DNA from 2 places in the Pseudalkalibacillus sp. NRS-1564 genome. Region 1 is predicted to be linked to the other one. Evidence: a T-box and tRNA genes for the amino acid it is inferred to sense, from the RefSeq annotation. Region 1 holds a T-box; the other holds one or more tRNA genes.

What was found. A T-box is a leader RNA that pairs with one kind of tRNA and senses whether it is charged. The one in region 1 lies ahead of ACIFPW_RS10355 (valine--tRNA ligase), so its partner is inferred to be a tRNA-Val.
Region 2: it encodes a tRNA-Val, which carries the amino acid that the T-box ahead of ACIFPW_RS10355 (valine--tRNA ligase) is inferred to sense. The anticodon was not compared.

Annotation. Positions count from the first base shown of each region.
Region 1 covers NZ_JBITPM010000019.1:67,593-83,653, reverse strand. The annotation lists gene ACIFPW_RS10355 (valine--tRNA ligase) at 1-2,570, opposite strand, end outside; T-box leader at 2,685-2,909, opposite strand; gene ACIFPW_RS10350 (hypothetical protein) at 3,269-4,093, opposite strand; gene ACIFPW_RS10345 (hypothetical protein) at 4,081-4,233, opposite strand; gene ACIFPW_RS10340 (hypothetical protein) at 4,233-5,096, opposite strand; gene spoVID (stage VI sporulation protein D) at 5,166-6,200, opposite strand; gene hemL (glutamate-1-semialdehyde 2,1-aminomutase) at 6,343-7,629, opposite strand; gene hemB (porphobilinogen synthase) at 7,654-8,631, opposite strand; gene ACIFPW_RS10320 (uroporphyrinogen-III synthase) at 8,585-9,361, opposite strand; gene hemC (hydroxymethylbilane synthase) at 9,388-10,317, opposite strand; gene ccsA (cytochrome c biogenesis protein CcsA) at 10,348-11,175, opposite strand; gene hemA (glutamyl-tRNA reductase) at 11,193-12,566, opposite strand; gene ACIFPW_RS10300 (LiaI-LiaF-like domain-containing protein) at 12,808-13,311, shown strand; gene ACIFPW_RS10295 (amino acid ABC transporter ATP-binding protein) at 13,306-14,046, opposite strand; gene ACIFPW_RS10290 (amino acid ABC transporter permease) at 14,068-14,727, opposite strand; gene ACIFPW_RS10285 (transporter substrate-binding domain-containing protein) at 14,807-15,622, opposite strand; gene yihA (ribosome biogenesis GTP-binding protein YihA/YsxC) at 15,905-16,061, opposite strand, start outside.
Region 2 covers NZ_JBITPM010000039.1:44,077-60,137, forward strand. The annotation lists gene ACIFPW_RS17800 (acyl-CoA dehydrogenase family protein) at 1-168, shown strand, start outside; gene ACIFPW_RS17805 (cell wall hydrolase) at 310-924, shown strand; gene ACIFPW_RS17810 (kinase-associated lipoprotein B) at 999-1,394, shown strand; gene ACIFPW_RS17815 (rhodanese-related sulfurtransferase) at 1,494-2,396, shown strand; gene ACIFPW_RS17820 (NRDE family protein) at 2,455-3,210, shown strand; gene ACIFPW_RS17825 (hypothetical protein) at 3,339-3,494, shown strand; tRNA gene ACIFPW_RS17830 (tRNA-Val) at 3,692-3,767, shown strand; tRNA gene ACIFPW_RS17835 (tRNA-Thr) at 3,797-3,872, shown strand; tRNA gene ACIFPW_RS17840 (tRNA-Leu) at 3,878-3,962, shown strand; tRNA gene ACIFPW_RS17845 (tRNA-Arg) at 3,971-4,047, shown strand; tRNA gene ACIFPW_RS17850 (tRNA-Ala) at 4,052-4,127, shown strand; tRNA gene ACIFPW_RS17855 (tRNA-Ser) at 4,147-4,239, shown strand; tRNA gene ACIFPW_RS17860 (tRNA-Gly) at 4,245-4,318, shown strand; tRNA gene ACIFPW_RS17865 (tRNA-Glu) at 4,326-4,400, shown strand; gene ACIFPW_RS17870 (transporter) at 4,525-4,851, shown strand; gene ACIFPW_RS17875 (YpjP family protein) at 5,178-5,819, shown strand; gene ACIFPW_RS17880 (hypothetical protein) at 5,873-6,100, shown strand; gene ACIFPW_RS17885 (hypothetical protein) at 6,075-6,242, opposite strand; gene ACIFPW_RS17890 (YuzB family protein) at 6,292-6,528, opposite strand; gene trxB (thioredoxin-disulfide reductase) at 6,721-7,662, shown strand; gene ACIFPW_RS17900 (Hsp20/alpha crystallin family protein) at 7,697-8,140, opposite strand; gene ACIFPW_RS17905 (thymidylate synthase) at 8,291-9,085, shown strand; gene ACIFPW_RS17910 (dihydrofolate reductase) at 9,082-9,564, shown strand; gene ACIFPW_RS17915 (YitT family protein) at 9,610-10,443, opposite strand; gene ACIFPW_RS17920 (GntR family transcriptional regulator) at 10,598-11,263, shown strand; gene ACIFPW_RS17925 (2Fe-2S iron-sulfur cluster-binding protein) at 11,300-11,620, opposite strand; gene ACIFPW_RS17930 (DUF2203 domain-containing protein) at 11,787-12,218, shown strand; gene ACIFPW_RS17935 (ABC-F family ATP-binding cassette domain-containing protein) at 12,553-14,439, shown strand; gene ACIFPW_RS17940 (hypothetical protein) at 14,776-15,102, shown strand; gene ACIFPW_RS17945 (AraC family transcriptional regulator) at 15,706-16,061, shown strand, end outside.

The DNA.
Region 1 (16,061 bases):
TCTTCTTCGACGACTTTCTCAGGAGCTTTGCTAATAAAGCGTTCATTAGCGAGCTTCTTCTGAACACGATCAACTTCAGAATCTAGCTTCTTCATTTCTCCTTTTAGACGCTCGATTTCTTCATCAATATTGATTAACCCTTCAAGCGGCAAGAATAATTCAGCTCCAGATACAACAGCCGTCATCGATTTTTCCGGTGCCTGAAGTTCCGCTGAAATAGTCAAGGTTTCTGGGTTACAGAAGCGTTCGATGTATTGACTATTTTGCTCAAGCTGTTTCTGAGTATCAGCTGATTTCGGCTTAATACGAAGTTCAATCGGCTTGCTTGGTGCCACATTCATTTCAGCTCGAATGTTACGTACTGAACGAATAACTTCCGTTAGAAGCGCCATATCAGCAGCAGCTTCTTGGAAGTGAAGTTCTTCGTTCTTTACTGGCCAGCTTGCAACGGTAATCGATTCACCTTCATGAGGAAGGTGTTGCCAGATTTCTTCAGTAAGATAAGGCATGAATGGATGCAGAAGACGCATCGTTTGATCAAGTACATAAGCTAGAACAGAACGAGTTGTTTTCTTAGCTACTTCGTCTTCACCATAGAGCGGTAGTTTAGCCATTTCAATATACCAATCACAGAAGTCATCCCAGATAAAGTTGTAAAGGTAGCGACCCACTTCACCAAACTCATAGTTATTAATCAGGCGCGTCACTTGTTCAATCGTATCGTTTAAGCGAGTTAAAATCCATTTATCAGCTGTCGATTTTTCACCTGTTAAATCAAGTTCTTCATACGTCATGCCATCCATATTCATTAAAGCAAAACGAGAAGCGTTCCAAATTTTATTAGCAAAGTTCCACGTAGACTCTACCTTTTCCCAATAGAAACGGAGATCCTGACCTGGTGATGAGCCAGTGGATAGGAAGAAACGAAGGGAATCAGCACCGTACTTCTCAATGACATCCATTGGATCGACACCGTTACCGAGCGATTTACTCATCTTACGTCCTTCAGAATCACGTACAAGTCCATGAATGAGGACGTCGTTAAACGGGCGCTGCTCTGTAAATTCAATACCCTGGAAGATCATACGAGCTACCCAGAAATAAATAATGTCATAACCCGTTACTAGAACGTTTGTTGGGTAGAAACGGTTAAAGTCTTCAGCGTCTTCGTTTGGCCATCCCATTGTAGAAAAAGGCCAAAGCGCTGAACTAAACCACGTATCTAGAACATCAACGTCTTGCTCCCAGTTTTCAATATCAGCTGGCTCTTCCAGTCCAACGTGGATCTCTCCAGTTTCTTTATGATGCCACGCCGGAATACGATGCCCCCACCAAAGCTGTCTTGAAATACACCAGTCACGAATGTTCTCAATCCAATTTAAATACGTTTTTTCAAAACGCTCAGGTACAAAGTTCACTTTGTCGTCTGACTTCTGAAGAGCAATCGCCTGCTCAGCAAGAGGCCCCATTTTAACAAACCACTGTGTTGAAAGATAAGGTTCGACAACAGCACCGCTTCGCTCAGAATGACCTACGGAATGAACGTGCTCTTCAATGTTAAATAAGATTCCTTTATCCTGTAAATCTTTCACAAGTTTCTTACGGCATTCAAATCGGTCCATGCCCTTGTACTCTCCGGCATTCTCATTCATTGACCCATCTTCATTCATTACGAGAATGCGCTCAAGGTTATGACGGTTACCAATTTCGAAGTCATTCGGATCGTGAGCTGGAGTGATTTTCACAGCGCCTGAACCAAATTCCATATCAACGTAATCATCCGCAACAATTTCAATTTCACGACCTACAATTGGCAAAATCGCTTTCTTGCCAACTAGGTGCTTGTAGCGCTCATCTTTTGGATGAACCGCAATACCTGAGTCACCTAGCATTGTTTCAGGACGCGTTGTTGCAATTTCGATATGTCCTGAGCCATCTGCAAGAGGATAGCGCATATGATAGAAGTGACCAGTTACTTCCTGGTGAATAACTTCAATATCTGAAAGGGCCGTTTTTGTTTGTGGGTCCCAGTTGATAATATATTCACCGCGATAAATTAAGCCCTTCTCATATAGCTTCACAAATACTTCACGTACTGCATCAGAAAGACCGTTATCAAGTGTAAAACGCTCTCTTGAATAATCTAGAGAAAGACCAAGCTTCGCCCACTGGCTACGAATAAAATCCGCATACTCTTCTTTCCATTCCCACGACTTCTCTAGGAACTTCTCTCGGCCAAGGTCATAGCGCGAGGTACCTTCTTCGCGGAGCTTCCCTTCAACTTTTGCCTGTGTCGCAATCCCAGCATGGTCCATTCCTGGAAGCCAGAGAACATCATATCCCTGCATACGCTTTACACGCGATAGAATATCTTGAAGCGTTGTATCCCAAGCATGCCCGAGGTGTAGTTTACCTGTAACGTTCGGCGGGGGGATTACAATTGTATAAGGTTCTTTATCTTTATCACCTGTTGCCTCAAAAAATTTGCCATCTACCCAATACGGGTACCATTTCTGCTCTGTTGCCTTCGGGTCGTACTTCGTCGGCATCGTTAGCTCTTTATTCGCCATTGTCACTCTTCCTTTCCATTCAATAAGTCTCAGGACATTTCTTCGGCTTTCCTTGTTCTCTTTCCACGAAGGTGTAAGCTTTTTAGACAACAAAAAAACTTCCTCCATCCTTAGGAAAAGGACGAAAGAAGTATTTTCGCGGTACCACCTTTATTTACAGCTAAATAAACGTTAGCTGTACGCTTCATTCGAATAACGGGATTACCGGATTCTCCTACTACTCGTTCAGAGAAACAGCTCAAGGGCGACTTCGAATGCTACGATCCTGAGAAATCTTTCAGCAAATGACTTCTCTCTCTGAAGGGTTCACATTCTACTACTCCCTATCTTTGCCTGTCGACTATTTGTATCACTAAGTTTACCTTTTTGATTCGAGATCGTCAAGATCATAAGAGCCCTTTTTCTTAGCTTAGCCAGTTCGCTCCCGCCTTAATCACCCAATTCCAACTTCCCACATAGTCTATTTGTAACAATAGCTGAAAACAAAGGGGAATACCTGATATGAAAAAACGGTTTGGTGGAATGAATCGCTTTCAGATCCCACCCTCGTTATATAAGTTCAGAGATATTTGCGCTCAGTTCGTACCTCTGTTTATTGTGTTTCAAACGATCCGAACAATCCTTTTTCCAACATCTATAGATGTACTCATATTAATAATCCTTGTTGCCTTAGAAGTGTGCTTTTACTTTGAATGGATCTAGAAGCTTTCTAGAACGTTATTTATCCCATTCATCACTTCTATTTTTTTCGTAAATAGGCGGACATGCTTAATATGTGGCCATTGTTGTCGGTTTTCATTAAATAATGACACGCTATTAAAAACCGACTCTGGAAAATATAAATAGCTTGCAAGAAGCTCCTTTTCCTCATCATTAAGAGAAAATTGGGCTTCATATCTGGCAAGATGAGCAGTTGTGGCAGCAGGGTTGAATTGAAAAGGTTGAATAGATGAGCGAATAAAATAAGCAACATCCCTTATAGGAGTATCGCTAACTGACTTTTCGAAATTAATGAAATACCCTCTCCCCCCGCTTGATACATAATGAGAAGGAGAGCATTTTCCGTGACAGAGAACACTTCGATACCGTTTTGTTTCCAGAATTTGCTCATACCAGTCATCTAATCTTCTTTTCGCGAGCTCACAATACCTCATCAGCATGTGAAAATGTGATACAAAGGTAAGCTCAAATGGCGAAAGATAAATGCGTTTTTCAATTTGACTTACGTATTTCTCCATTTCAAATTGTCTACTTTCTCTTAATAAAACCATTTTCTGATACGACTGTTTGATCACTTCTTCAGAAAAAGCTTGCTCTTTAGCAGTATAGCCATGTAATTCAGCTAGGTTATGAACGAGAAGCTCATTTTTCTGAGCAGGACTTGTTTCCCTTTCATCTACCCATGGCGTTAAATAAACGATGTTGTTCCCTTGATAAACGAAGGAATCCCCATACTTTGTTCGAACAAGCGGTACATAACCTTCGAATTTCAGCTGTTTAAACCGCTCCTCTAGATAAAGCATACGATCCATCTGTTCTTTACTAAGCTTCGTTTTTTTAAAGCAAACGTGCCTCTCTCTGTTTCGATCTTTGTGATTTTCCCCATTTGTACAACCCGTTCAGGATATAAATCATATTGAAATAAGAGTGCTGGATCGCTCATTAGAAGGTAACCCTCCTATCTGAAAGGGAGAGCTCAAGTTCCCTTAACATATCTCTATTTGCTTCCCACTTATCAATAAACTCTTTCATGACCTGATCAGGGTCATTCATATTCGATTGCAATGCCTGAATACACTCCTGCCACTCCCATGGAGCAAAAATAGCCTGAATAAGTCTGTGTTTCATATCGTCTTCCACGCCATTCACTAACGCTTCAAAGCATTTTACAAAATGATGGGAGTTTTTAAGAGCATACCAGGATTGAACTTCTTTCCTAATAACTTCGGAAGCAGAAACAGGTGATTCGTCGCTACTTTCAAAGTAGATTTGGCCTAAAACCTCTTTTAAAACTTGGTGAGTAAATGGAATGAATGGAAGCGAATAACACACCTCAAAATTCAGACGCTTTTTCACTTCTGGAATAAGGTTAACAAGTAACAAGTATTGTTCCTTATACGTTAATTTTATAGATGATAACTCTTCTAACGTCTTACGATAAGGGAAATCTAATGTAAGAGTAGCCTTCTCATCTCCGGTACTTAGTAGTGTCGCAAGTAAATATCCTTTCATTTCAGGAACGACGTCCAATGGGTAAACTTCTTCTACATGATCATGTATAGTCAAATAATCGTTTTCTATTCGGATAAATCCTTTCCCTTCACTTGTTCGAATCATTCGATTACAAAGAAGTCCATGTTGAGAAAAAAGACGGTCACGGAAGTTGAGATGATACTCAAGCAAATCCCGATCCCGCCAGTATGATAGTTTTCTTTTACCTAAATGGGTCATGATCAATTGTGGTTTCTCTAACCATTGGACAACTTTTAGATCATACTTCTCTTCAATGATCGCTACGAGATCCATTTCAATTACCCCTTTATCCCCTACCTTATTTGCAACATTCCAAAAGGTAGGGGCAGCAAACAATTTAAGTTATCGATTGACAGGAATATATAAGATCTGTCCTTCCTTCACTTCATCTTCCTCAAGTCGATTAACGCGCGCAAGATGACTTGGTAGGACTCGATAGCGTTCCGCTATTTCGGTTAACGAATCCCCAGGCTGGATAATACACATCTTCATTCTCGAAAATTGTTCTTCTTCTTTTGTCAGCATACTTGTAAGATAGAGCGCATTTTCTTCGCGCGGTGCTTGATTCCGGTTTTCCTGACGCTCTTGTTCCTCCTCTTCATAGTTATAATGATCGTCTTGATATGACCTCGTTTCTTCTACGATTGGCTGGTTATTATATTCATTGGAACCATCCATTTGCCTAGCCATTCTCGTGAGAAAGTCATATGTGGGTTCCGGCTGCTCTTGATCATCGTTCTCTAGTTCATTTACTTCATATGAGTCTGACTTAGCTCTCATACCTACTTGTGGAGCGCGTAAATGATAGGCCTGTTCCAATGATTCTTCCTCATTGTCATCAACGTATTTAATATCATTCTCCCAGATTGCATCTTCCTCTGTTGTATAATCCTCTGTCTCTTCGTCCTCTTCTACAACGTATAGTTCAGCTTCGTCCTCTTCCACACGATTTTGATCCCCCTGAATGCCACTAATGGAAATATCTGCTTTCAACTGAAGGCAATTCTCTTCCACTAGAGAGTAATCAAACGTGTCAACCGTAACGAAAATTTCCTCGAGACTCCTTATACGGCTTGCTGGAATCGTAATATCAACAGGGAAACGATGCCCCATTGACGCTGTACCATCTTCTCTAACGTTCACCTCATGAATGGAACGATAAGGGGAAGCTTCGTTAATAACTTCCTCATCTGTTTGGTCACGCTGCAAATATTCACCCGTTAAATATAAACAGCCTTTCACAGCTACATAATCCTCATACTCTTCAATCGAAATTTCAGGGTCAAGTGAGATAGATAGAACCTCTTCAACTTCCTGTCCTTTCTTTAACCAGACCTGCTCCTCCACGGAGAAATGCAAATATGAGCCTTCAGGCATGCCTTCTCCTCCTTTCAAACATTATCCATACATTACACATGTATGAGTGATTCACAGGATTATGTCTAAATTGAAAAAGAATGAAGAAGTTTTCAATTTCTTATCATAGAAAAAGCTACCGGCAAATGCCGGTAGCTTTAGGTTAGACTAGTTTTGAGAAAGCCGCTTCTGCAGCCGCAATCGTTTCATCAATATCGTGATCTGTATGGGCGGTTGACAAGAACATTCCTTCAAATTGAGAAGGGGGAAGTGAAATCCCTTGTTCAAGCATTTCTTTAAAATAGTTTGTAAAATGTTCAAGATTTGAAGAGGATGCTGTTTCAAAATTAATCACATCTTCATTAGTAAAGAAGAAACCAACCATCGATCCTGCACGATTTACTGTATGAGGGATATTGTATTTTGCAGCAGCTTTTGAAAGTCCTTCTCCAAGTCGCTCTGCTTTCCGTTCAAATTCCTCATAACTTTCTGGTGTGAGTTGCGATAAGGTTTCATACCCAGCCGTCATAGCTAGCGGATTTCCACTTAACGTTCCCGCTTGATAAATCGGACCGCTTGGTGCGATTTGGTCCATGATTTCTTTCTTACCGCCGTAAGCGCCAACAGGGAGCCCACCGCCAATAACTTTACCTAGACACGTAAGATCGGGTGTAACATTGTAATATCCTTGAGCGCAATTATACCCAACGCGGAAGCCTGTCATAACTTCATCAAAAATAAGAAGTGTGCCATTCTCTTCCGTTATCTTACGAATTTCTTCAAGATAGCCCTGCTGTGGTGGGACGACCCCCATGTTACCTGCTACAGGTTCAATAATGACGCCGGCAATGTCATCTCCAAATTCTTTGAATGCGTAACGTAAGCTTTCAAGATCATTATATGGAACCGTAATCGTGTTTTTCGCAATTCCCTCAGGTACGCCAGGACTGTCAGGTAGCCCAAGCGTCGCAACACCTGAACCTGCTTTTATTAATAACGAATCCCCATGACCATGATAGCAGCCTTCAAACTTAAGGATTTTATTACGGCCAGTATATCCTCTAGCTAAACGTAAAGCACTCATAGTGGCTTCCGTTCCTGAATTCACCATACGGACAATTTCAATAGATGGGACTCGATCAATCACTAGTTCAGCTAGTTTCGTTTCATACTTACTTGGTGCACCAAAGCTCGTTCCAAGCTCTGTCACAGCTTTAAGGCGATCAACAACCTGTTCATCAGCATGACCGAGAATAAGTGGTCCGTACGAAAGGACGTAATCAATATACTCATTTTGGTCGATATCATAAATTTTAGATCCTTTTCCTTTTTCCATAAAAATAGGATCCATACCAACTGATTTAAACGCCCTAACTGGACTGTTCACACCACCTGGCATTACTTTAGATGCTTCTTGAAAAGCTTCCTTAGAACGATCAAAATTACCCATTTTTACAACCCCTCTCTTTCAGTTCTATTGATCTAGCCAGCGAGCAGCATCTTTCGCAAAATATGTGATAATTAAATCTGCTCCTGCGCGCTTCATGCTTGTTAATTTCTCAAGGACAACCTCTTGTTCATTTAGCCACCCGTTCTGACTCGCAGCCTTTATCATGGAATATTCCCCACTTACATTATAGGCAACCATCGGTAGAGGATAACGATCTTTCAGTTCACGAATGATATCAAGATAAGAAAGAGCCGGTTTAACCATTAAGAAATCTGCCCCTTCTGCGATATCGCTCTCTGCTTCTCGAATAGCTTCGAGTCGATTAGCAGGATCCATTTGATACGTTTTACGATCTCCGAACTGCGGAGTACTATGAGCCGCATCGCGGAAAGGACCATAGAAAGCAGATGAGAATTTCACAGCATAGCTCATCACCGGGACGTCAACAAAGCCCGCTTCATCAAGACCCTTGCGAATAGCTGATACAAACCCATCCATCATATTCGACGGTGCAATCATATCTGCTCCAGCTTTCGCTTGAGAAACCGCTGTTTTAGTAAGTAACTCTAGAGACTGGTCATTTTGTACATACCCGTTTTCGATCACACCACAATGGCCATGATCCGTATATTGACAAAGACATGTATCTGCAATAACAGTTAGTTCAGGAAACGCTTCTTTAATTTGTGCAATAGCTCTTTGCACGATTCCAGTATCACAGTATGCTTCTGATCCAACCGCATCCTTGTGATTTGGTACACCAAACATCATAATTGACTTTATGCCAAGGTCAACAACTTCCTGTACCTCTTCATTCAAACGGTCTAATGAATAGTGATAAACACCAGGCATAGAAGGAATTTCGCGTTTTACATTCTCTTCTTCAACTGCAAATATGGGATAGATGAAATCCTCTTTATGTAAATAGGTTTCTCTCACGAGTGATCTCATTGATTCAGATCGTCTTAAACGACGATGACGATGAAAGTTTCCTGTTTCCATTATACTTTCCTCCTATTTTTTCAAAGAAATGCTCAAGGCTATCAAGCATTCCTTCAATTGTATATTGATCAGGGACTACCTGAGGTACGATCCCATAAGACAGTAGCGTCTTTTCAGTAATAGGTCCGATTACCACTATTGTGATCCCTTTAAGCTTATCTTTCAAATTCTCGGCTTGAAGAAGTTGATTAAAATGGTGGACCGTTGACGAAGAAGTGAACGTAATCACATCACACTCCCGCTCTTCAATCACTCTTTTCAATGCTGCCCTGGACTCGTAAGGAATGACTGTGTCATAGATAGGTAAGTCAGTTACGTTAAATCCAAGATCCCTTAATTGCCCCGGCAATACTGCTCGACCAAGATTCCCTCTTGGTAATAGTATCTTCTCATTTGGGTCAGCCTTGCGAGACAAAGCAGCTACAAGCCCTTCTGCTATAAAATCCTTTGGCATAAGATTGATTTCAATCCCATATCGCTTTAGGGCCTTAGCTGTTTTACTTCCAACCGCTGCAACCTTTACACCTATTGGAACCTTCGCTTGCTTCAAGAAAAACCGCACACCATTCGCACTTGTAAACACAATCCAGCTATATTCACTCAACGTGATCGAATTCAACAATTGATTCCGAGATTCGAATGAAATAAGAGGGATTTCAATAGAAATCCCCTCTTTTTCTTCAATTAATTTCGTAAATGATGTTGCCTGCTCCCGAGCTCTCGTGACCAATACACGCTTTCCTGAGAGCGGCGAGATCATTGGTCTAATTCTTCTTTCACACGGTCGAGGATATCCTTAGCTCCCTGTTCTTTCATTCTATTTGCAAGTGTGTTCCCTACCTGGATAGGATCATCACCAATTTCCATTTCCTTAATAATGATCGAACCATCAGGTTCTCCCACTAATCCAGTAACCGTAAGCGTCTCATCCTTAAGCGTCGCATGACCGGCAATCGGCACCTGACATCCACCTTCGAGGGTATGAAGAAAAGCTCGCTCCGCTAATACTGTTTTCGTCGTTTCATAATCACTGAATTGATTTAAAATAGCTCGTAGCTCATCATCACTTTCTCGACATTCAATCGATAAAGCGCCTTGTCCAACAGCCGGTACACACAAATCAGGATCAAGGTATTCTGTAACAATCTCCTTTGACCACCCCATACGATGTAGACCCGCTGCAGCTAGTACAATGGCGTCATAATCTTCATCTGTAAGCTTACGTATACGCGTGTCAATATTTCCGCGAATCCACTTAATCTCCACATCCGGACGAATGGCTTTCAACTGTGCACCACGTCTCAAACTGCTAGTTCCTATTACGGCACCTTCTGGAAGCTCTCTGAACGTCTTCTTCGATTCAGAAATAATCACATCTCGATGATCTTCACGTTCAGGTATACACCCAATCATTAATCCTTCAGGCAAAACAGAAGGCATATCCTTCATACTATGAACCGCCATATCAATATCTCCTCTTAACATGGCGTCTTCAATTTCCTTCACAAATAGTCCTTTTCCCCCAACTTTTGAGAGCGTAACATCAAGAATTTTATCACCACGAGTGACAATCTCTTTGATTTCAAAATCAACATCCGGATTTAATTCCTTTAGTTTACTGATCACCCATTTTGTTTGAGTGATCGCTAATTTACTTCTTCTTGAACCAACTACGATTTTACGCATTATTTATCCTCCAAACTTTCAGTGCTCCCCTTATACATACCAGAAATGGAATTCTGAAAATGTTCCAGAAAGGAAGACATTAATTAAAACGATAAGAAACGCCGCTACGTTCCATAAAGCAAGAGATTTCCCTTCCATATCTCTAGCTACCTTTTGATATAAATACGTACTATATGCGCCAAGAACAAAGAAAGAGATAATAACCTTTGCATCCAGTAAGCTGAATGTATCTACTTTCAAGATCGCCCATACGATTCCTAAAATCAGGCTCAGTAACAAAAGCGGCACACCCAGAACGCTACATAAATAAGCCAATTTCTCAAGCTGTGACAAATCCCCAAATCTTCTCAGTCGTTTGCTCCACTTCTTGCCTTTTAACATTTGATAGAGAGTTAAATACATAATCGAGAAAATAAAGGAAAGTGAAAATGCTCCATATGATAAGAAAGCCATCGTAATATGAATAATCGAAAGCTCAGACATAAGCTGTTCTGTGAGTAAACTCGATGCCTGCTCTCGAGTAGCAAATAAGTTGATGGCCATGATACTGAAACCGAGTACATTTGCAAAAAAGACAAAGAAATCGACTCGAAAAAACCAATTAATTAAGAGTGATAGTGAGACAATCACCCACGCATAAAAAAATAACCCCTCAAAAGGTGTTAAAATCGGGAATCCGCCAATTTCAATAATCTGCGTTACAAGAAACGCACTTTGCAGGATCCAGACAATAGAAAGCAACCAGAAAGCAAACTGATTTACTTTCCGGTTGTTCTGCAAGAAATCAATAAAATACCCAAGTACACTAAGTGCATAAAGTAATATCGTTATATCATAAAGCCAGCTGGCGTTCGTCACAAATCATGTCTCCTCTCCTAGGAGCGCAACTGCGATACCTGTAATAAAGGGGAGTAGTCAACGGATTCATGCTGTCTTTTTTCTTCGTTTTCTTTCACTCTTTGCTTATGGAGTTCTCTCTCAATCTCTTCTTCAATCGCAAATATTTTAGTGAAGATCTCAAGCGACTCTTCTGCATTTGGCTCTGCAGCCATCTCCTTCACTCGCACTATAGGATCACGTAGCAGCTGGTTCACTATACTTTTCGTATGCTTACTCAATACTTTTCGTTCCCGATCTGTTAAATTAGGCAGTTTGCGTTCAATACTATTCATTGTTTCTGCTTGAATCGCAAGTGCCTTCGTACGTAATGCTGTAATCATCGGTACAACTCCAAGTGTATTGAGCCACTCTCTAAATTGAACTAGATCTTCTTCAATCATAAGTTCAATTTTCTCTGCTTCCTTCTTACGCTCTGCAATGTTTGTTTCGACAATCCCTTCTAGATCGTCAATATCGTATAAGAAAACAGAGTCCATATTATTAAGTGATGGATCTAGATCTCTTGGAACAGCAATATCTACCATAAACAATGGACGACCTCTTCGCTTTTTAAGTAGAGGTTTGACATTTTGTTCTGTTAGAACATAACTTGTTGAGCCTGTTGAACTGATTAGAATGTCTGCATCAGCAAGCGCAGTTTCTACTTCATCCATAGAACGAGCCTGTCCTTTAAAACGCGAAGCAAGCTCTGTCGCTTTCTCAAGCGTTCGATTTACGACCGTCACTTGGTCTACACCGTTGCTTTGCAAATTCTTAGCAGTGAGTTCCCCCATTTTGCCTGCGCCAAGAATGACAACGTGTTTATTTTGAAGTCCACCAAAGATCTTCTTGGCTAATTCGACCGCAGCATAGCTCACCGAAACGGCATTTTCTCCAATTTCGGTTTCGGAATGTGATCGTTTAGCAAGAGTAATCGCTTGTTTAAAAAGCTGGTTAAAAATCGTTCCAGTTGTCTCTGAATCCTGAGCAAGCAAGAAAGCATCACGAACTTGTCCAAGGATTTGCGTCTCCCCGATGACAAGGGAATCAAGTCCAGCGGCTACACGATAAAGATGTTCTGTTGCCGCATCGTTTTCGCGAATCACTAGATATGGTGAAAATTCTTCTTTCTCAATTCCAAACCATTCAGATAGAAAAGCTTTTGAATAATATCTCCCTGTATGAAGCTGATCAGCAACAACATATAACTCTGTACGGTTACATGTTGATAAGATCACCGCTTCTAGAATACTTTTAGAGTGACGCAACTTATCTAGCGCTTCAGGCAATTCGTTCTCCTGAAAGGAAAGTTTCTCTCGTATTTCAACAGGGGCTGTTTTGTGGTTCAACCCTACGACCAGGATGTGCATCGTTCCACCCCCAAAAAATTGTTAGCTAAAACTAATCTTTTGCTATCATACCGTCTCTAATTATTGTAACATGTGACAAAACTCACAGAGTTATGAAATGTGAACAGACTATGAAAGCAATTATGATATGATGAAGAAAGTATTATCTCTGCATATTATTAGTAGTCATACAACTATTAATGTACCAGAAAATCAATTGTATAGCAAAAAATGCGTATTTCTGACAATAGGAGGATTTTCATTGAAACGTCAAAGTATTTTTCCAGGTGTTTTATTTATTGGAATCGGCCTTTATTATCTCTCACAAACGTTAAATCTGCCTTTTTCTGAACAACTAATGAATTGGCAAATAATCCTAATCGTTATCGGTGTAGCGATGATGATTCAAGGCTTCATTGCGAGAGAAGGAAACATGCTTTTTCCTGGAGTACTCCTACTTGGCCTTGGTGTCCATTTCTACTTCGTCAATAAACTCACTATCTGGCCAGACAGCTGGGGCATGTATACCCTTATATTAAGTGCTGCCTATCTCGTTACATATTATAAGACCAAGAAAACAGGCCTCATTCCAGGTTTAATTCTACTTGCCATATCCATTATTGAACTTCTATACACCGGGTTAGAAATTTGGCTTACGACTACTTTTTCTTTCGTAGGAAAATTCTGGCCTCTTGCTTTAATTGCAATCGGTATCTATCTTGTAACAAAAAAAAGTAAGGAGCAGCAGCTCCTTACTTTTTTATAGAATTGAACTTAAAAAGTCTTGTGTTCTCTGTTCTTTTGGATCGTTGAACAGTTCGTTCGGGGTACCCTTCTCTACAATTTTACCGTCGTGCATGTATACGACCCAGTCTCCCACTTCTCGTGCAAAGCCCATTTCATGTGTGACCACCACCATGGTCATTCCCTCTTTCGCTAATTCCTTCATAGTTGAAAGAACCTCTCCTACAAGTTCAGGATCTAGCGCCGAAGTCGGCTCATCAAAAAGCATAATGTCTGGCTTCATCGCGAGTGAACGTGCTATTGCAACTCGCTGCTTTTGCCCACCTGAAAGTTTGTTCGGATACACATTTGCTTTATCAGCTAGCCCTACTTTCGCAAGAAGTTCTTTGCCTTCTTTCTCAGCCTCAGCACGCTTCAATTTCTTAACCATTAACGGTGCTTCGATAACGTTTTCTAAAACGGATTTACGGGGGAATAAGTTGAAATGTTGAAATACCATTCCAACACGCTGCCTTACTTTATTTAGATCATTTCTTTTAGGATCGATTGTTTCACCCTCAATGATGACATTCCCGCTATTCTTGATTTCAAGAAAATTCATACAGCGTAGCAATGTGCTTTTACCTGAACCACTAGCTCCAATCAGAACAACAACGTCACTTTCATTAACTTCAAGATCAATATCCTTAAGGACATGGAGGTCACCAAAGGATTTGTTCAATTTCTCTACTCGAATCATTTCAGCTTTTTCGGCCATTTCTAACACCTCTCTGGTTTCTTAATCACTAGCTGATAGTCGTTTCTCAAGAAGGTTAACTAAGAACGTAAAGATTAGAACCAACACAAGATAATATACAGCAACTATAAGTAAATACGTCATTTCATCAAACGTTCTTGCTCCCTGCGTAGTCGCAACGCTAAACAATTCTGGTAGAGCAATAAAGGCTGCTAGAGAGGAATCTTTCAAACCAATGATAAATTGGTTACCCAGTGGCGGAAGTGCTCGTCTGAATGCTTGTGGAAGGATAATCCGTCTCATAGCAAGAGTATGACTCATTCCAAGAGAGCGTCCTGCTTCCATCTGACCTTTGTCGATTGATTGAATCGAACCTCGAAAGATCTCTGCAATATAAGCCCCATTATGGAGAGCAAGTCCGATCGAAGCAGCCCAGAATTTCGGAATGTTGAATTCAGTTAAACCAAAATAGAAAATAAAGATTTGCACAATAAGTGGTGTACCTCGAATGACAGCGATATACACATTCGCAATCCAATTAAGTATTTTTGATTGAGATATTTTAAAAAGTGCAAAAAACAGTCCAATAAAAACAGCTATCAAAACAGATACAAATGTAACTCGAATCGTTAGCCATAAACCTTCAAAGAAAACAGGGTAGCTTTCTAATAATGTTTCAAAAAAATGAGCAAAAGTTGGCAAGTGCGATCAGCTCCTTAGAATTCGGTAACGTAACAGGTTAAAAAAAGGAATGTGCGCACATCGCACACATTCCTTTTCCTTACTCACTGTCAGGACTCTGGGTGATGTCTACTCCGATGTATTCCTCACTTAGCTTTGTTAGTGTTCCATCTTCTTTTAACTCTTCTAAAGCTTTGTTAACGGCTTCAAGAAGATTTGAGTTCTCTTTCTTAATGGCAACAGCTTGTTCACTTGTACCAAGTTGCTCAACCTTCTCAATCTTGAAACCTTCTTCGATTGCTTGTTTACCTGTAATGTCATCTGTAATAACTGCATCATGCTTTCCTTCACTTAATGCACGCAGTGCAGTTTGATCACTATCGTAATTTGAAATCTTATCAGTGTACTCTTCGGCTGATTTTTCGTAAGTGGAACCTTTAGATACAGCGACATCTTTGCCACTTAGATCTTCTACACTCTTAATATCGCTCCCAGGCTGAACATAAAGTACAGGTCCCGAATAGTAGTATGGTTCACTAAAATTAACTGCTTCTTTACGCTCATCCGTAATCGTATGACTAGCTACTGCCGCATCATAACGACCTGACTGAATGGCCGATACCATACCGCTAAATTTAAATTTCTCTACAGCGGGTTCAAGATCTAACTTTTCTGCGATGGCTTTACCAACTGCTACGTCAAAGCCATCAAGATCTCCATTCTTATCTACTGTACTAAACGGTGGGAATTCACCCGAAACGACGTAGCTGAATTTACCGTCTTCTGTTAATTCTAGACCGTCGTCTCCTTCAGAACCAGATGATCCACTTTCTTCTTCGTTCCCTCCACAAGCGGCTAAAACAAGCACAAACAATAACATTATTGCGGTTAGAAAACTCCATTTTCTTTTCATCATCACGTGTCCCCCTTGAACGACTTTTCAAACTTGCAGTTATGATTATGTAAACTGCGATACTTTTATAATACCAATTTTTAGACATTTCTATCAATTCTGACTTGTGGCTTGTACACCTCCTAATTCCTCCTAAGAGTGGATAACAGAAAACCAGCCTCTATATCCTTCTGTTTGCTTCATTTTATTTCCATTCCCTTTCTATTTGAATTAAAAACCTTAAATTTCTAATTATCTGAAAAATAATCATAAAGAAAAACCCGATCTATTGACCGGGCTTGATAACTACAAATAAGATTTAATTGCACCCCATACATTTTCTTTACCTTGTCCAGTATGAGAAGAAAACGTGACGAGCTTGTCGGATGGTTCAATTTTCAGCGTCTGGTTAACAACTTTTAAATGTTTATCCCATTTTCCTTTAGGGATTTTATCCGATTTC
Region 2 (16,061 bases), on a different contig from region 1:
GCTGCACTGGAAGTTGTTGATCTTTCAATGCGTATTGTAGGAGCACGAAGCTTAATGAAGAAGAATCATCTGGAACGACTTTATCGAGACGTTAGAGCGGGGCTTCACAATCCTCCGAGTGATGAATTATCGTTACAAGTTCTTGCAATGAAGCAATTTCAAGACTAATTATCTTACTCCTTCCCTTTTGGAAGGAGTTTCTTTTTGTTCTCATATGTGGAAGACATCCCTGTGACTCCCTATTGAAAGGGACCTGTCCTTCCTCTATCCTTTATGGCGTGGCAAAAAGCTACTGAAAGGATGAGATATATGAACAAAACGATCATTGCTATGATGATGATGAGCCTCTTTTTTGCTCTGTTTTCTGCACAAACTCATCAGGTAGCGGCCGTATCATTGATGAAAGTAAAGCCTAAGATTGAGAATGAGGTTAATGAAGAAGTTGTATTAAACGAAACTTTATCTGAACCAGAAACGAAACAGGAGGTTGCCTTATTGCTTAACCTTCCTGTTAAAAATATGAATGATGTTAAGAAAGTAACAAAGGATCAATTTACTGTATCGAACTATTCTGTAGAAGAAATTGAAATGTTGGCCAAATTGGTTAATGGAGAAGCAAGAGGTGAATCGTTTGAAGGGAAAGTAGCGGTAGCTGCTGTAACAGTGAATCGAACACTTTCTGCAAGATTTCCAAATAGCATTAAAGAAGTGATTTTTGAAAGTGGTGCTTATACTGCAGTATCTGACGGTCAATATGATCAAAAGCCAGGAGCAGAATCATATAAGGCTGTCTATGCGGCCCTTAGTGGTAGAGACCCAAGCTCAGGAGCTTTGTTTTATTACAATCCTGATATTGCAACAGACGATTGGATTCGTACAAGGCATATCATCAAAGAGATTGGGAAACATGTCTTCACAAGATAAAATCCTCCTGATAAAGGAGGATTTTATGATATCATCGACGTGTACACACAGTTAGATGAAGGAGTGAAGCGACTATGTCAGAGAAAAAAACGTTTCAGCCAGGAGAAATAGTAACGGCAGGTTATAAAACGGGGAGATATATTGGAGAAGTCGTCGATATGAAGTCCCCCAAAGCTGTGATTAAAGTTCTTGCTGTCATCAAGCATCCAACTCAGGGAGACCTTCATAATCCCAAACAGCTCGATGTTCCTCTTTTTCACCAGCGAAAAGCGTTAGCCCAATTCGAGAAAGCGCTCGTTCCAATGTCAGCCATTAATCATTACGAAGGAAATATTCCTGATTATCATGATTCACTCAAGGAAGCGCTTGAAACACAATCCGCAGAGCTCAAGCACGAAGGCGGAAGATGGGCCGAAGCATCTCTTATCGAAATCGAAAAGCTTAAAGACGACTACTTCCCATCAAGGTAATCTTCTTTACATCAGACTTCGAATCCGGTAAGATATAGTATTGATTTAGGCTCTTGGATTAGAGCTTGATTGAAGAAGACGTAAAGGGTGGTTTTTGATTTGCAATCAGAAGCTTCAGCATATCAAGTGCTGTTATATTATCAATATGTAGAAATAGAAGATCCGGATTATTTTGCTCGAAAGCATCTTAAGTATTGTCAATCACTCAATTTAAAAGGTCGAGTCCTTGTAGGCAAAGAGGGCATTAATGGAACGGTTTCAGGAACCGTTGAGGATACTGAGCGCTACATGGACGAACTAAAAGCAGATGAACGCTTTCGTGATATGGCTTTCAAAATTGATGAAGCAGAAGGTCATGCCTTTAAAAAGATGCACGTACGTCCGCGCGAAGAAATTGTTTCACTAAAGCTTGAGGAAGATGTAAACCCGAAAGAAATAACCGGGAATTATCTTGAGCCAAAGGAATTTATGGAAGCATTAGAAGATGATGATGTAATTGTTATCGATGCACGAAATGATTATGAGTACGATATTGGTCATTTTCGCAATGCAATTCGTCCTGATATAAAGGCTTTTCGTGATCTTCCAGACTGGATTGAACAAAATCTTTCGGACCAAAAAGATAAGAAAGTACTAACTTATTGTACAGGTGGAATTCGCTGTGAGAAATTTTCTGGTTACTTAATGAAAAAAGGTTTTTCCGACGTTTCACAGCTTCATGGAGGAATTGTAACGTATGGTAAAGACCCGGAGGTACAGGGGAAATATTTTGATGGCAAGTGCTTTGTATTTGATGATCGTCTTGCTGTTAATGTAAACCGTACCGATGAAGATACAGTTGTAGGGAAATGCTATCATTGTGAGGAGCCAGCAGATACTTATATCAATTGTGCTAATGTACAGTGTGACAAGCTTCACATCGTCTGTGATTCTTGCAAAGATGAGTATAACCATTATTGTTCTTCTGCATGTGAAGAAGAAGTTCGTATGATCCAATCGTAACGCAGCGGCTAACGCTGCGTTTTTTCTTACAGTGAAACAAGAGAGGAGGCGCGTTAAGATGTGCTTAATTGCTGTAGCTCAAAATGTTCATCCTACATACCCATTTATACTCGTAGCCAACCGAGATGAATTCTACGAGCGTCCAACAAAACCTGCGAACTATTGGGAAGATGTACCAGAACTACTTGCGGGGCGTGATTTAAAGGCTATGGGAACATGGCTAGGGGTTACAACAAACGGAAGAATTGCAGCCCTTACGAATTATCGAGAAGCGAATGAGCAGCCTAAAAGTCTATCAAGGGGTGATCTAACGGCCGATTACTTACGTGATCATCAATCCCCATTATCATACCTAGAAATGGTTCGACAAAAGAAAGATCAGTACAATGGATTTAATTTAATCATAGGAGATTTTAAGAGCCTTTATTATTATTCAAACCGGCAGGATCAAATTTCAAAACTAGAGAACGGTGTTCACGCTGTAAGTAATCACTTACTGAATACGAGCTGGCCAAAAGTTGAGCAGCTTAAAGAAGAATTAAAACACTATTTAAGTGCAGAAAAGAACCTCGATCAAAATCGTCTTTTTGAAATGCTTTCTCATGCTGAGCCTGCACCTGATTATTTATTACCACAGACAGGCGTGCCGATTGAATGGGAAAGGATGCTTTCACCCGTTTTTATTAAGTCGGATCATTACGGAACGAGGGCGCAAACTGTTATTATGGTTTCACAAAATGGAGAAGTTACTTTCGTTGAGAGGTCAGGAGAAGATCAGGAAAATTATTACCAATTTAATTTTGATGGAGCATAATTGCGCTCTAAGTGAATAAATTATGTGTTACCTGTAACTTTTGCCGATAGATCGATGGTGAAAAAGAATCGGGTTTAACAACAGAAAAATAGGGTATTGAGAATTATTACTTATGAGGAGGGGTTTTTTTGAAAAGAAAGCGTCACTATGTTGAAGATCAGCTTTTGCGGGAATCAACCGACATGAAAGAGTACCGAAAATATGATTCTGAAATGGTGACTAAAAAAAGACCAATACTCCGCCAAAATAAAAAGAAAAAACCACTTATTCAAACGCCAGTATAAGCAGGGGAGAGCGCTCCCTGCTTTTTTTCTATGTCAAAAATAGAGTGCTTAACTATGGGGAATAATTTTTTTGTGAAAAAGGGTTGTGTTTTTTTGGGGTCGGTGATAAGATAGGTCTTGTCCTTGAAAAAACACATTGAAAAAAGTGTTGACGAGGCAAAAGAAGATATTGTATAATAATGAAGTCGCTGTTTAATGGAGGATTAGCTCAGCTGGGAGAGCATCTGCCTTACAAGCAGAGGGTCGGCGGTTCGAGCCCGTCATCCTCCACCATTTATTTTTGATGACTTTCATTAAATTATGCCGGCCTAGCTCAATTGGTAGAGCAACTGACTTGTAATCAGTAGGTTGGGGGTTCAAGTCCTCTGGCCGGCACCACACATGCGGGTGTGGCGGAATTGGCAGACGCGCTAGACTTAGGATCTAGTGTCTTACGACGTGGGGGTTCAAGTCCCTTCACCCGCACCATAGAATATGCGCCCGTAGCTCAATTGGATAGAGCGTCTGACTACGGATCAGAAGGTTAGGGATTCGACTTCTCTCGGGCGCACCATATTGGGGCCTTAGCTCAGCTGGGAGAGCGCCTGCCTTGCACGCAGGAGGTCAGCGGTTCGATCCCGCTAGGCTCCACCATATATATTTTCATGTTTTTGGAGGAATACCCAAGTCTGGCTGAAGGGATCGGTCTTGAAAACCGACAGGGGCTTAGTCGCCCGCGGGGGTTCGAATCCCTCTTCCTCCTCCATCTTTGCGGGTGTAGTTTAGTGGTAAAACCTCAGCCTTCCAAGCTGATGTCGTGGGTTCGATCCCCATCACCCGCTCCATTTTTTTGGCCCGTTGGTCAAGCGGTTAAGACACCGCCCTTTCACGGCGGTATCACGGGTTCGATTCCCGTACGGGTCACCAACTAAATTTCCATAGACTTTTTGACTCAAGCATACTCAAAGAGATGCTTTTTTGTTGTTTTCAATTCGGTACGTCTCATCAGAATACAGCATACAGTGACTGTATAAGAGAGGGGATGGACCGAATGTATTATGAAGAACATGAGCACATTGCTTATCATTATGACAACACAGATGCCTACCGTCAGCAACCCGTAGCTCCAACATCGAGCCCACCAGCATCACCGCCTCCTAGACCACAGTCAGCACAAGCTGGAACATTTGCTGTAGATCCGGGATCCATTAGAAGGTGTATGTATCGGTTTACTTATATTTGGATGAGAGGCGGCAATTCATTTTGGTTTTGGCCAGTTTATGTAGGGCGTACTTCTGTTTCAGGGTTTCGCTGGACCGGTAGAAGGTGGGTGTATACAGGCATAAGTCTGAGAAGAATTGATATGTTTACTTGTTAATAGATGGAGCGCTTACATGAAGCGCTCTTTTTTAAAGGCTCTTTCGTAGCCATTGTTGCTATAGTGGGTGAATTTTCGCTCAGGGATGCTCGTTTTTCGCGGGGCAGGCGGTTAGCATCCTTCCGCTCCAATCAGCGAAGTTTAGTGTTTAATTCAACAATTGTTTCGAAAGCAACAATCTTTTAAAAAAGAGCCTTTTTGAATGAAAAGCTTCGTTACCATAGCCAAATGAAAATTAATGAAAAATCGTCTAAACTTCTGGCTTTTTTGAGAAGATCATGCGAGAATGATACTAACTATTGATCTTCGAAAGTCAGGTGCACATAATGAAATTCCCTCTTTGGATGAGAAAGTTATTTGTAGCATTTGTTGCTGTTATTACGCTTGGAACTGTGGTTCCTACTGGATATCTAGCAGATGACAAAACAGAGTCATCAGAAAATTATCAAGAAGAAAACCATCTTCTTATTGAGCCGAGGGACGAGCCTGATAAGGCGATAGAGCCTCTTGTTGATCAGTATGATTGGCCCATCATAGCTCAGGACGCTTCTTCTTCTGAACTCCTGACGCATTTTGTAAGCTATGCAAGCAATCAATCCGAGCAACTCGGGCTAACAAAATTCGGTGAAACGATCTCAACTCGAGTCGGTAACGAGTATCGAGATGCAATTGTACCTAAAATGACAGAAGCGATCGCTACCTCAGTGGAAAATCTGGATGAGGATACATTAAGGTCACTTCGTTTGACGGACAACCCTTCTGGTGGATACGGAGAACGTATTCTTCATGTATATAATCAACAGAGTGGGGAAGACTTATTGCGTTTTCATGTGAGAAGAGATCATCCCCCACAAGATGGCTATTGGTTTAATTTTCATTACCATGCAGCGAATGATGATTTTGAAGAACATTATGAAGTAGGTAAGATTTATTGGGATAAAAACACTCCGCCTAAGTGGCTCTCGTAAGAGAGGTGCGCGGGGTGTTTTTGGTTGGAGATTAAGGGAGGATCACAACATAGATGGAACTTGTACAATGTATTAGAGATGTTTTCGAAGAAGAGCCTTTAACCGGCTCAGAAAGTGTATTGAATCGTAAATTATTTAAGGAAGGTCATTTCTATCCAGTTTATAAAGATGAGCATCATAGCTGGATTACGCTTGATGATGAAGGAGAGCAGCATATTATTGCTACCGGCACCTCACTCAATGAAGACTTCTGGTTTACTTTTCGGTTTCGCATAGCATAATAAAAAGCCGCATAAAGCGGCTTTTACTTTTTTTAGGGCGCGCATTTTGCGGGCCTCTTTTTTTATTCATAAGAAGAGCGTCTTCGCCTTCTTTTTCACCTTGCACACCGGCTTTCGGATCATACGCGTTTCGATTTTTCATGTAAGCTCCTCCTCTAATTGGATTCACTTATTAGTATGTCCAAATTCGGTTAAAACATCGGATTTTCTTCGATGAACTGGTAGACGTTATCAACTAGCTCATCGGGCGTTTCGGCAGTAACGCGCTCGCCGTTAACGAGACAGTAAATATCCTGGCTACAAAGTGTGCAGTGACCAAGACAAGAATATTCGAGCACATCAAGATCTGTATCTTTTTCTAGTTTTTCCATTGCTTTATGTGAACCGCTCGAAAGATTGCTCATGCAGAATTCAACTATTGGATTCATCTTTTATTCACCTCGGGTTTTCCTTACTATTACAAGACTGTTTCTATTCTATCAAGAAGGTGTGAAAATGAACAACCATTTGCATAAGATCAAGAAACAAATTGATGGATACCCATATAATTTGTAAGAGAAGGGTTTATTTCTATATAATTAGGAAAAATAACATAATGAAGTCGATAGAGGAGGGTCATTATGCATAAAGCAGTTATTGTAGGAACAGGACCAGCGGGTTTAACAGCAGCCATTTATCTTGCGAGGGCTAATATGGAGCCGCTCGTCATTGAGGGACCGGAACCTGGTGGTCAGCTTACGTTAACAACAGATGTTGAGAACTTTCCCGGTTTTCCAGATGGCGTTCTCGGTCCAGAATTGATGGAAAATATGAAGAAGCAGGCGCTTAGGTTCGGCGCTACAATTGAGCGAGGATGGGTGAAGGATATTGATTTTAATGAGCGTCCCTTTAAATTAAAAACAGATACTCTCGGGGATATTATGGCGGAGTCTGTTTTGATTTCGACTGGTGCTTCAGCAAAGCTTCTAGGTATACCAGGAGAATCAGAGAATATGGGTCGAGGTGTGAGTACATGTGCAACGTGTGACGGCTTTTTCTTCCGTGGTAAAAAAATCGTTGTGATTGGTGGAGGAGACTCAGCTATGGAAGAAGCGACTTTCTTAACGAAATTCGCTTCAGAAGTTACTGTTCTTCACAGGAGGAAAGAACTTCGCGCATCAAAAATTATGCAGGAGCGTGCTCGCTCTAATGATAAAATTAGCTGGAAGCTGAATGCTTCCCCGCTAGAGGTTGTAGCAGAAAACAATAAAGTGAGCGGTATTAAAGTAAAGAATAGTGATACGGGAGAAGAGGAGTTCGTTAAGACAGATGGCATATTTGTTGCGATTGGCCATCGTCCAAACACTGATTTTCTCGCGGGTAAAATTAATATGGATGATAAAGGTTACGTTCAAGTAGAACCAGGAACGACAAAAACGAATGTCCCTGGTGTATTTGCATGTGGAGATGTACAGGATTTCACTTACCGTCAAGCGATCACAGCAGCAGGCACAGGGTGTATGGCGGCTATGGATTGTGAGCGGTTCCTTGAAGGAAACGCCTTTATAGACTGGAGTATGTAAGAAGAAAAAGCGCAGGCCTTGGCCCTGCGCTTTTTTAGTCGATGTTAATATAATTCGAATCGGTACGTATGCGATCAGATTTGGGTATTTTAATTTCTAGAACACCATTTTCGTATTTTCCTTTCACATTTTTCATGGAAAAGTGAAAGGGAAGCTTAATGGTGCGACTAGTACTTGAATAGGATCGTTCTTGTTTGTAATATTTTTGTTTATCGTTTCGTGACTCATGAAATTCTTTAGATTCAATGGAAATCCGGAGACCATCTCCAAGTGGTTCCACTTTAATTTGCTCCTTTGTGATACCAGGTAACTCTGCTTCAACAATAAATGCATCCTCCGTTTCATAAAGATCAACCCGAAACGACTGAGCTGGTAGAAGATTCGCAAATGGCTCTTTAAAGAAATCATCAAAGGTGTTCATCCAATTTTGAATAGCAGGGTCTTGAAACAGTTTGGGCAATTTATCGCCTTTCGCCATGGTTATTTCATCCTTTCCAACATTTCTGTTATACAGTATGTTTGCCCAAGGAAAATGTGCTTTTTGGCTGTTTTTTACATACAATTCGCAAGTTACTTCTCATCTTTCTTCATGTTACAATGGTCATTAGAGAATTGAAGGAGGAGTACGATGAAGACTTATTTGCAGCTATGCGAAGAAATTTTACATAACGGAACTAAGAAATCTGATCGGACAGGAACGGGGACGGTCAGTGTATTTGGACATCAAATGAGGTTTGATTTACAAGAAGGTTTTCCAGCTTTAACTACCAAAAAACTTCACTTAAGATCAATCATTCATGAGCTTCTTTGGTTTTTAAATGGAGACACCAATGTAAAGTATCTTCAGGATAATGGTGTGCACATCTGGAATGAATGGGCTGATGAAGATGGTGAGCTTGGTCCAGTTTATGGTCATCAATGGCGCTCGTGGACGGGCGCGGACGGATCAACCGTTGATCAAATTGCAAAAGTAGTTGAGCAAATTAAAACTAACCCGAATTCAAGAAGAATGATTGTAACAGCATGGAACCCTTCAGAAGTCGATAATATGGCTTTACCTCCATGTCACTGTCTTTTCCAGTTTTACGTTGCTGATGGGAAGCTTTCTTGTCAGCTTTATCAACGTTCTGCTGATGTGTTCCTTGGGGTGCCTTTCAATATCGCTTCCTACGCGCTTCTCACAATGATGATGGCGCAGGTGTGTGATTTAGAGCCAGGTGAATTTATTCATACGCTAGGTGATGCACATATTTATAACAATCATATTGAGCAGGTCAACCTTCAGCTCACTCGTGAACCTAGAGACCTTCCAAAAATGAAAATTAATCCAGACGTGAAATCAATTTTTGATTTCTCATTTGATGATTTTGAGTTAACGGATTACAATCCTCATCCACATATTAAAGGAGAGGTGTCGGTATGATATCATTTCTTCTAGCAATGGATGAAAAGCAGTTAATTGGGAAAGACAATGATCTGCCTTGGCATTTGCCAGCTGATCTCGCTTATTTTAAACGCATGACGACTGGAAAATCGATCGTTATGGGAAGAAAAACATTCGAATCAATTGGCAAAGTGTTACCCGGCCGTGAAAATTATCTAATTACTAGAAAAGACCTGGAATATGAAAAGGTTACTGTACTGCATTCTGTAGAGGAGTTTCTGGAACTTTCAAAGCGTGAAGAAAAAGATTGGTTCGTTATAGGTGGCGCTGAAATCTATCGTCAGCTGCTTCCGCATGCTGATCGCCTGTACATTACTGAGATTCATGAATCGTTTGATGGAGATACTTATTTTCCCGATTTCTCTCAAGATGATTGGAAAGAAACTTCGCGCGAAAAACATTCAAGTGATGAGAGAAATAAACACGCTTTCGATTTTGTCGTTTACGATCGTAACTAAAAAAATCCCCCGGTGAAATGCTTTTCACTAGGGGGATTTTTGCTTTTATGTTTTAGGAAATGTAAATCCTTCTCCAAAAACATCTCTCACGTCATGCACAACGACAAAAGCTTTATCATCGACTTTTTGAATCATCTTTTTAAGAAGGAAAAGCTCCTGTTTATTAATGACAACGTATAAGATGTCTTTTGATTCATTTGAATAATGTCCGCGAGCATTAATAACCGTTACGCCTCGGTCCATTTCTTCACTTACTTTCTCTGCAATGGCAACAGTACTTTGAGAAATAATCGTTACGGCTTTACGCGTATCAAATCCGTCAATTAAATAGTCCAATATTTTTGTGCTAATATAGATGGAAATTCCGGTATACATCGTATTTTCGATCCCGATGACGACGGAAGAGCCGAGTACAACGAGAATATCAAAAACAAACATCGATGTACTTACGCTCCACCCAAAGCTTTGGTTAAGCATACGGGCAACAATTGTAGATCCACCAGTAGTACCACCTGAGCGGAGAACGAGACCGAGACCAATCCCGATGAAAACACCTGCAAAGACGGTTCCGAGCATAATATCAAGCGGCTGACCCATTCCTTCAGTTAATTGTATAAATAATGAGCTAAAGAAGATCGCAAGCATCGTATACCAGGTTACTCGTTTATTCAGTACCTTATATCCAATGGCTAAAAGCACAGCGTTCATAACAAAGTTTGTAATCCCTGGTGACCAATCAAGAATATAATAAAGCGTCATCGATATGCCAGTTACGCCGCCTTCACCTAGTTCGTTTGGAATCGCAAACCAGTTCACACCAAGCGCAAAGAATAACGATCCGATAATAATTAACGTTATTTCTTTTCCAGTATTGTTCATGTCATCACTCCGTTCTGTTCCTCAATACGTAGGATAATATATCATAGTGGTTGAAACTGGACAAGATTGTTCAACAATATTGTTCGAAAGAAATGTGACTTCCTTTTTTTTATGTTAAAATAATGGAAAATAGAGTATGGGCGGGTCTTAAGACATGCGTAAAGAAACAGTTGAACAAAAAGTGTATCAACTAATAAAAAATGCGATATTAACGAGACAAATCGCTCCTGGGAATCAGCTGTTTGAAAGTGCTATTGCTGCTAAAGTCAATGCTAGTAGGACGCCGATTCGAAGTGCTATTACGAAACTGGAAGCAGAGGGTCTTGTGACTGTCGTTCCGAATAAAGGAGCATTTATCGTTCAACCGACGATTGATGAAATGATTCAGGCTTTTGAATTGAGAAAAGTTTTAGAGGACATGGCGATCCGTGAAGGGTACGCAAAAATGGAAGCTTCTGATATCGAGCGGTTAAAATATCAGACTGAGGAGATGGGAAAGGCGTTTAAAGAAGGGAACATTCTCTTATATCATGAACAAAATAAGGCGTTTCACCTTGTGATGGCTAAAGCGAGTGGAAATCGTTATTTGATTGATTTTATGGAGCAAATTTTAAATCAAATCACCATTTATATGGTGCTGTATGATGTTTTTAGTGGTAATGATGAGAATGATACTGTCGAACATAATAAAGTGATTCAACTACTAGAGGCGAACGATGAGGAAAGTATTCATAACGTTATTACAAACCATCTTGAGAATAGTTTAGCAAAGCTTCAGGAAGATAAGCTAAATTATCAGTCACTGACAACACTATTTTAATAAAGACGAGCTAGGTAAGCTCGTCTTTGTTTTTGCTTATTCAGCAGGTCTAGGTCCAGCATCAAGGCCAGAGCTTTCAACAGTCATCGCAGGCTTCACTTCGCAGTTGCCGTTAACACGAACCTGACAGGAGAGGCGTAGTTTTTCTTCCACGCCTTTTTTCTTAAACGCTTCCTCTTCAATTTCAGTTAGTTCTCCAAATTCTCCATCCACCACTTCTACACGGCAGGTGGTGCATTTTGCGTTCCCTCCGCAGCGATGAAGAACATGTACCCCGTTATCTTCAAGAGCAAGTGCTAACTTAGTTCCTTCTTCTACTTCAAACGTTCCGTGATCTGGTACAGTAATTTTAGCCAAAGAAATTCCTCCTTTATGAAATGGTTCCCCTTACATCCTCTATCATATCCGAATTTCAACTCTCTTTGAAGAGCATTGTTCCGATTGTAAAAATTCGTCGAATAATGGTTAAAGAAAGTGGGTAAGGGTAAAGAAGTAGTAGTAAAGACGAACCAGGAGGAGAAACATGGAAAAAAAGTATTTTACTTTAGAAGAAGCGAATCGTTTGTTGCCAGTGTTAAGGAGAGAGCTTGCCGGACTTAAGCGCCTGAAAATTCAATTTAGCGAACATTACGATCAGATTGAACAGCATAAGAAAACGCTTCTTTATCGTCACAAAACAAAAGTTGACGAAGATATCCTTTTCAAAAAAGAGGCGCGGATGGAATTTATGGAGTTAGAAGCACAAACGTTTATTAACAATATCATGACTCTTGGAGTAGAAATCAAGAATGTAGATGAAGGATTAATTGATTTTCCTGCAATAATCAATGGAAAAGAAGTATTACTGTGCCGGAAAGAAGGAGAAGAGGAAGTGTCCTTTTATCATTCAGATCTAGGTGGATTTAATAAACGAGAACCGATTGAAAACATTATGAAAGAGGAGGAGCAGGGCTGATGTAGATCAGCTCTTTTCAAAAAAACATAATTAAATTTCAATTACCGTATTAGTATAGAATTTTAAAAATAGCTCACCTTAAAGAGTAGGGAGGTGAGTTCATGAAAAACCCAAAACAAACTCATAAGCATGATACCGAATTTGCAAGCGAGCTAGCAGCTGAACAAAATAACAATAAAAAGCATAAGAAAAATAAGCAGCAAAAAAAGAATGCTTAATAAAAAGGAGCTCTTAGCGGAGCTTCTTTTCTTTATCTTATTAGTAGATCAGTTCCCTTCTTTCTCTAAAACAGTTAAAATAGGAAGCAGACTAAAGAGAGAAAAGGATGAGTATCATGAGCTTATTACAGGCTGAATTAATCACCAAATCATATGGAGAGAAAACACTATTTGATGGGATATCTTTTTCACTCGAAGAAAAGCAGAGAATCGGTTTAATTGGAGTAAACGGCACAGGGAAATCCTCTTTGCTTAAAATTCTTGCGGGCATCGAGTCGATGGATAGCGGTAAACTGCACCATGCGAATCAGTTCCATGTAGAGTACTTGCCTCAGGACCCGGTATTTGTTGAGGAAAAAACAATCCTTGAGACGGTTTTTGATAGTGATGTGCCGTTATTTAATACGGTAAGAAAATATGAAGAAGCGCTGCAGAACGTAATGAACTTTCCTGAGAAAGAAGCGACACAAGAGAAGCTCATTCAGGCACAGGAAGAAATGGATCATCTTCAAGCGTGGGATTTTAGTACCCAAGCTAAAACGATTCTAACAAAGCTTGGGCTTACTCAGTTTGACGCAATGGTGAATGAATTATCAGGGGGTCAACAAAAACGTGTTGCACTAGCGAAAGCATTTATAAATCCAGCAGACTTATTGATTCTCGATGAGCCCACTAACCATATCGATAATGCAACTGTTGAATGGTTGGAACAATACCTGGCCAATTACTCTGGAACTCTATTGCTTGTTACGCATGACCGGTATTTTCTTAATCGTGTAACAAACCGCATTTTTGAACTGGATAAAGGACGATTGTTTGAATATGATGGGAATTACGCTACATTTCTTGAACAGAAAGCGATGCGTGAAGAACGTGAGGCGAAAGAAGAAGATAAACATAATAAATTACTAAAAAGTGAGCTAGAGTGGTTAAAAAAGGGAGCGAAAGCTAGAACAACAAAACAAAAAGCACGTAAGCAAAGAATCGAGAAAATGAAGGAAGAACCAGGACGAACGACAGAAGGAAATGTCGATATGGCATTAGGGGCGAGTCGTCTAGGTAAGAAAGTAATTGAAGCTACGGATATATCAAAAGTGATCAATGGTCGAACGTTAACAGACCAATTTAACTATCTTGTTCTCCCACAAGACCGAATTGGCATTATTGGACCGAATGGTTCTGGCAAAACGACGCTACTTAATATGCTTGCTGGTCGAATCGCTCCTGATTCAGGTCACGTTGATATTGGTGTAACAGTTAAACCAGGTTTCTACACTCAACAAAATGAGGGGTTAGATGAATCGCTTAGAGTAATTGAATACATTCGTGAAGGTGGAGAGGAAGTTCGCCTCCGTAAGGGCGGAACCGTATCAGCATCTCAAATGCTTGAGCGCTTTCTATTCTCACCTGATATGCAATGGACATACATATCCCGATTATCTGGTGGAGAGAAAAGAAGATTATATTTGCTTCGTATCTTAATGGAAGAGCCTAACGTTCTTTTCCTAGATGAGCCTACGAATGATTTAGACGTTCAGACACTTGCTGTGTTAGAAGATTATCTTGCCGAATTCCCTGGAGCTGTTATTACCGTTTCCCACGATCGTTATTTCTTGGATAAGATGGCAGAGCAGCTTTTCGTTTTCGATGGTGACGGAAAGATTGACCACTATTATGGCTCCTACTCCGATTATCTTGATGTATTGAAAAAAGAAAAAGAGCTTGAAGCTATGGAGAAAAAGCAATCAACTCCAAAAACAGGAGATACAATCGAGAAACCAAAGCAAGTGAAACTCTCTTACAAAGAAAAGAAAGAATGGGAAACGATTCAGGACACTATTGAGAAAATTGAACAGCGCATTGAAGACGTTAAAGTTGAAATAGCAGAATCAGGAAGCGATTTTGCCAAAGTAGATGAGCTTTATAAAGAAGAACAGGCTCTAACGTTAGAATTGGAAGAAAAAATTGAACGTTGGTCTGAGCTCTCAGAGAAAATGGAATAGTAGAAAATCCCACTATGTACTAACGAGTTTTGTGAGATTCACACACCAAAAAAATTATGTAATCAAACCTAAAGCCACTCCTGAATTTCAGGTGTGGCTTTTTTGGTCTGCTAACGTTTTTTTAGGTTCTCGAAGTTTAATTCACTTACTTATCAATTAACAGGTTGATATATCTGCAAGCAATCGTGCAGACCTGATAGGAGTGAGGATTAGGGAGTGAATTGAAAAAGGGTTTGATTGGTTATTTATGTTAATATTGAAGTTGAATTAAAGTAGGTATTCAAGTTAAGGGCAGCATTGTTGAACAGTAAGCAATGAACAATAAGGGGGTAAAAAATGGATTGGGACACAATGCCTCGTTGGTTTTGGGTAGTATATTACTTGTTTTTATTAACAACATTAGGAACAACTATATACAGCGTTGTGAAAATGAAAATGAAAGGTTTGTCAATTGTAGCCATTTTGTTCACTGTTACAATTCCAATAATTGTCCTCATAAATAGTATTGGTAGAGCAGAAGGAATGAATGAGTTTGAACATTTAGTTAGTCAATTACAACAAGGTGCTTTATGGTCATATTTCACAAGTATAGGTTATTTATTTCTATTATTATGGTGGGTTTTGTTCCTATTCAAAAGCAGAGTAAACTACACTTCTTATTAAATTAATTCGAAGCTTATCTGTAATTAGATAAGCTTCTTTTATCTGGAATTAAAGATTGGGTTACGCGGATATTTTTGAAATAATTAGTATGTGAATTTTGGAATTTAAATACGTCGATTTACTTGCCTATCCGTAGAATGGATTTAATCAGTAGGGGGAATTTGGGTGAATGAAAGGTGAAAGTTGAAGTTCTTATATTTGTAATAAGCATACTGTTAATGCCTTATTTTTTGTTCGAACTCTTTAATGACATTAGTAATCAAGCAGGAATTATATCGCTAATCTCTTCAATTTTTATGTTGCTATTGTTAATTTTCTCTTCAAGTCTTATTGTAAGTCATTGGAAAGAGAAAAAGGAGACGGCAAAGAAATTTTAAAAGAAAATGAAAAGTTATTAAGCAATCTCGGAGCAATTCAAGAACAATGGTGTATAACTATGTAGATGAAAGAATAGAACTAACTTAACCGCTTGTTTTAATGGGGACAAACCAATTTCAAAAAGAATGAAATTAAAATAGAAATTAACCCTACAAATTGGTGCACAAAATGTCGGATGCCTAGAGTAAACTCCTGTTATTCTATTGATGAAAGGAGGTCATATGAATGGATTTGCTTAAGGATATGAATACCGCAATGAAGTTTATCGAAGAAAACCTTACTAACGAAATAGACTACAAAATAGTGGCAAGTTTGGCTTATTGTTCCGAATATCATTTTAAAAGAATGTTTTCTTTTCTTACAGGAATTACGTTATCCGAATATATACGCCGTAGACGACTTAGTTTGGCGGCATTTGAGCTTCAGAATAGTAATGTAAAAGTTATCGATGTGGCGATGAAATATGGATACAATTCACCGGACTCCTTTACAAGGGCTTTTATAAATTTACATGGCGTCACACCAACAGAAGCAAGAAACAAAGGTAAGCAATTAAAAGCATATCCATTCATGACCTTCCA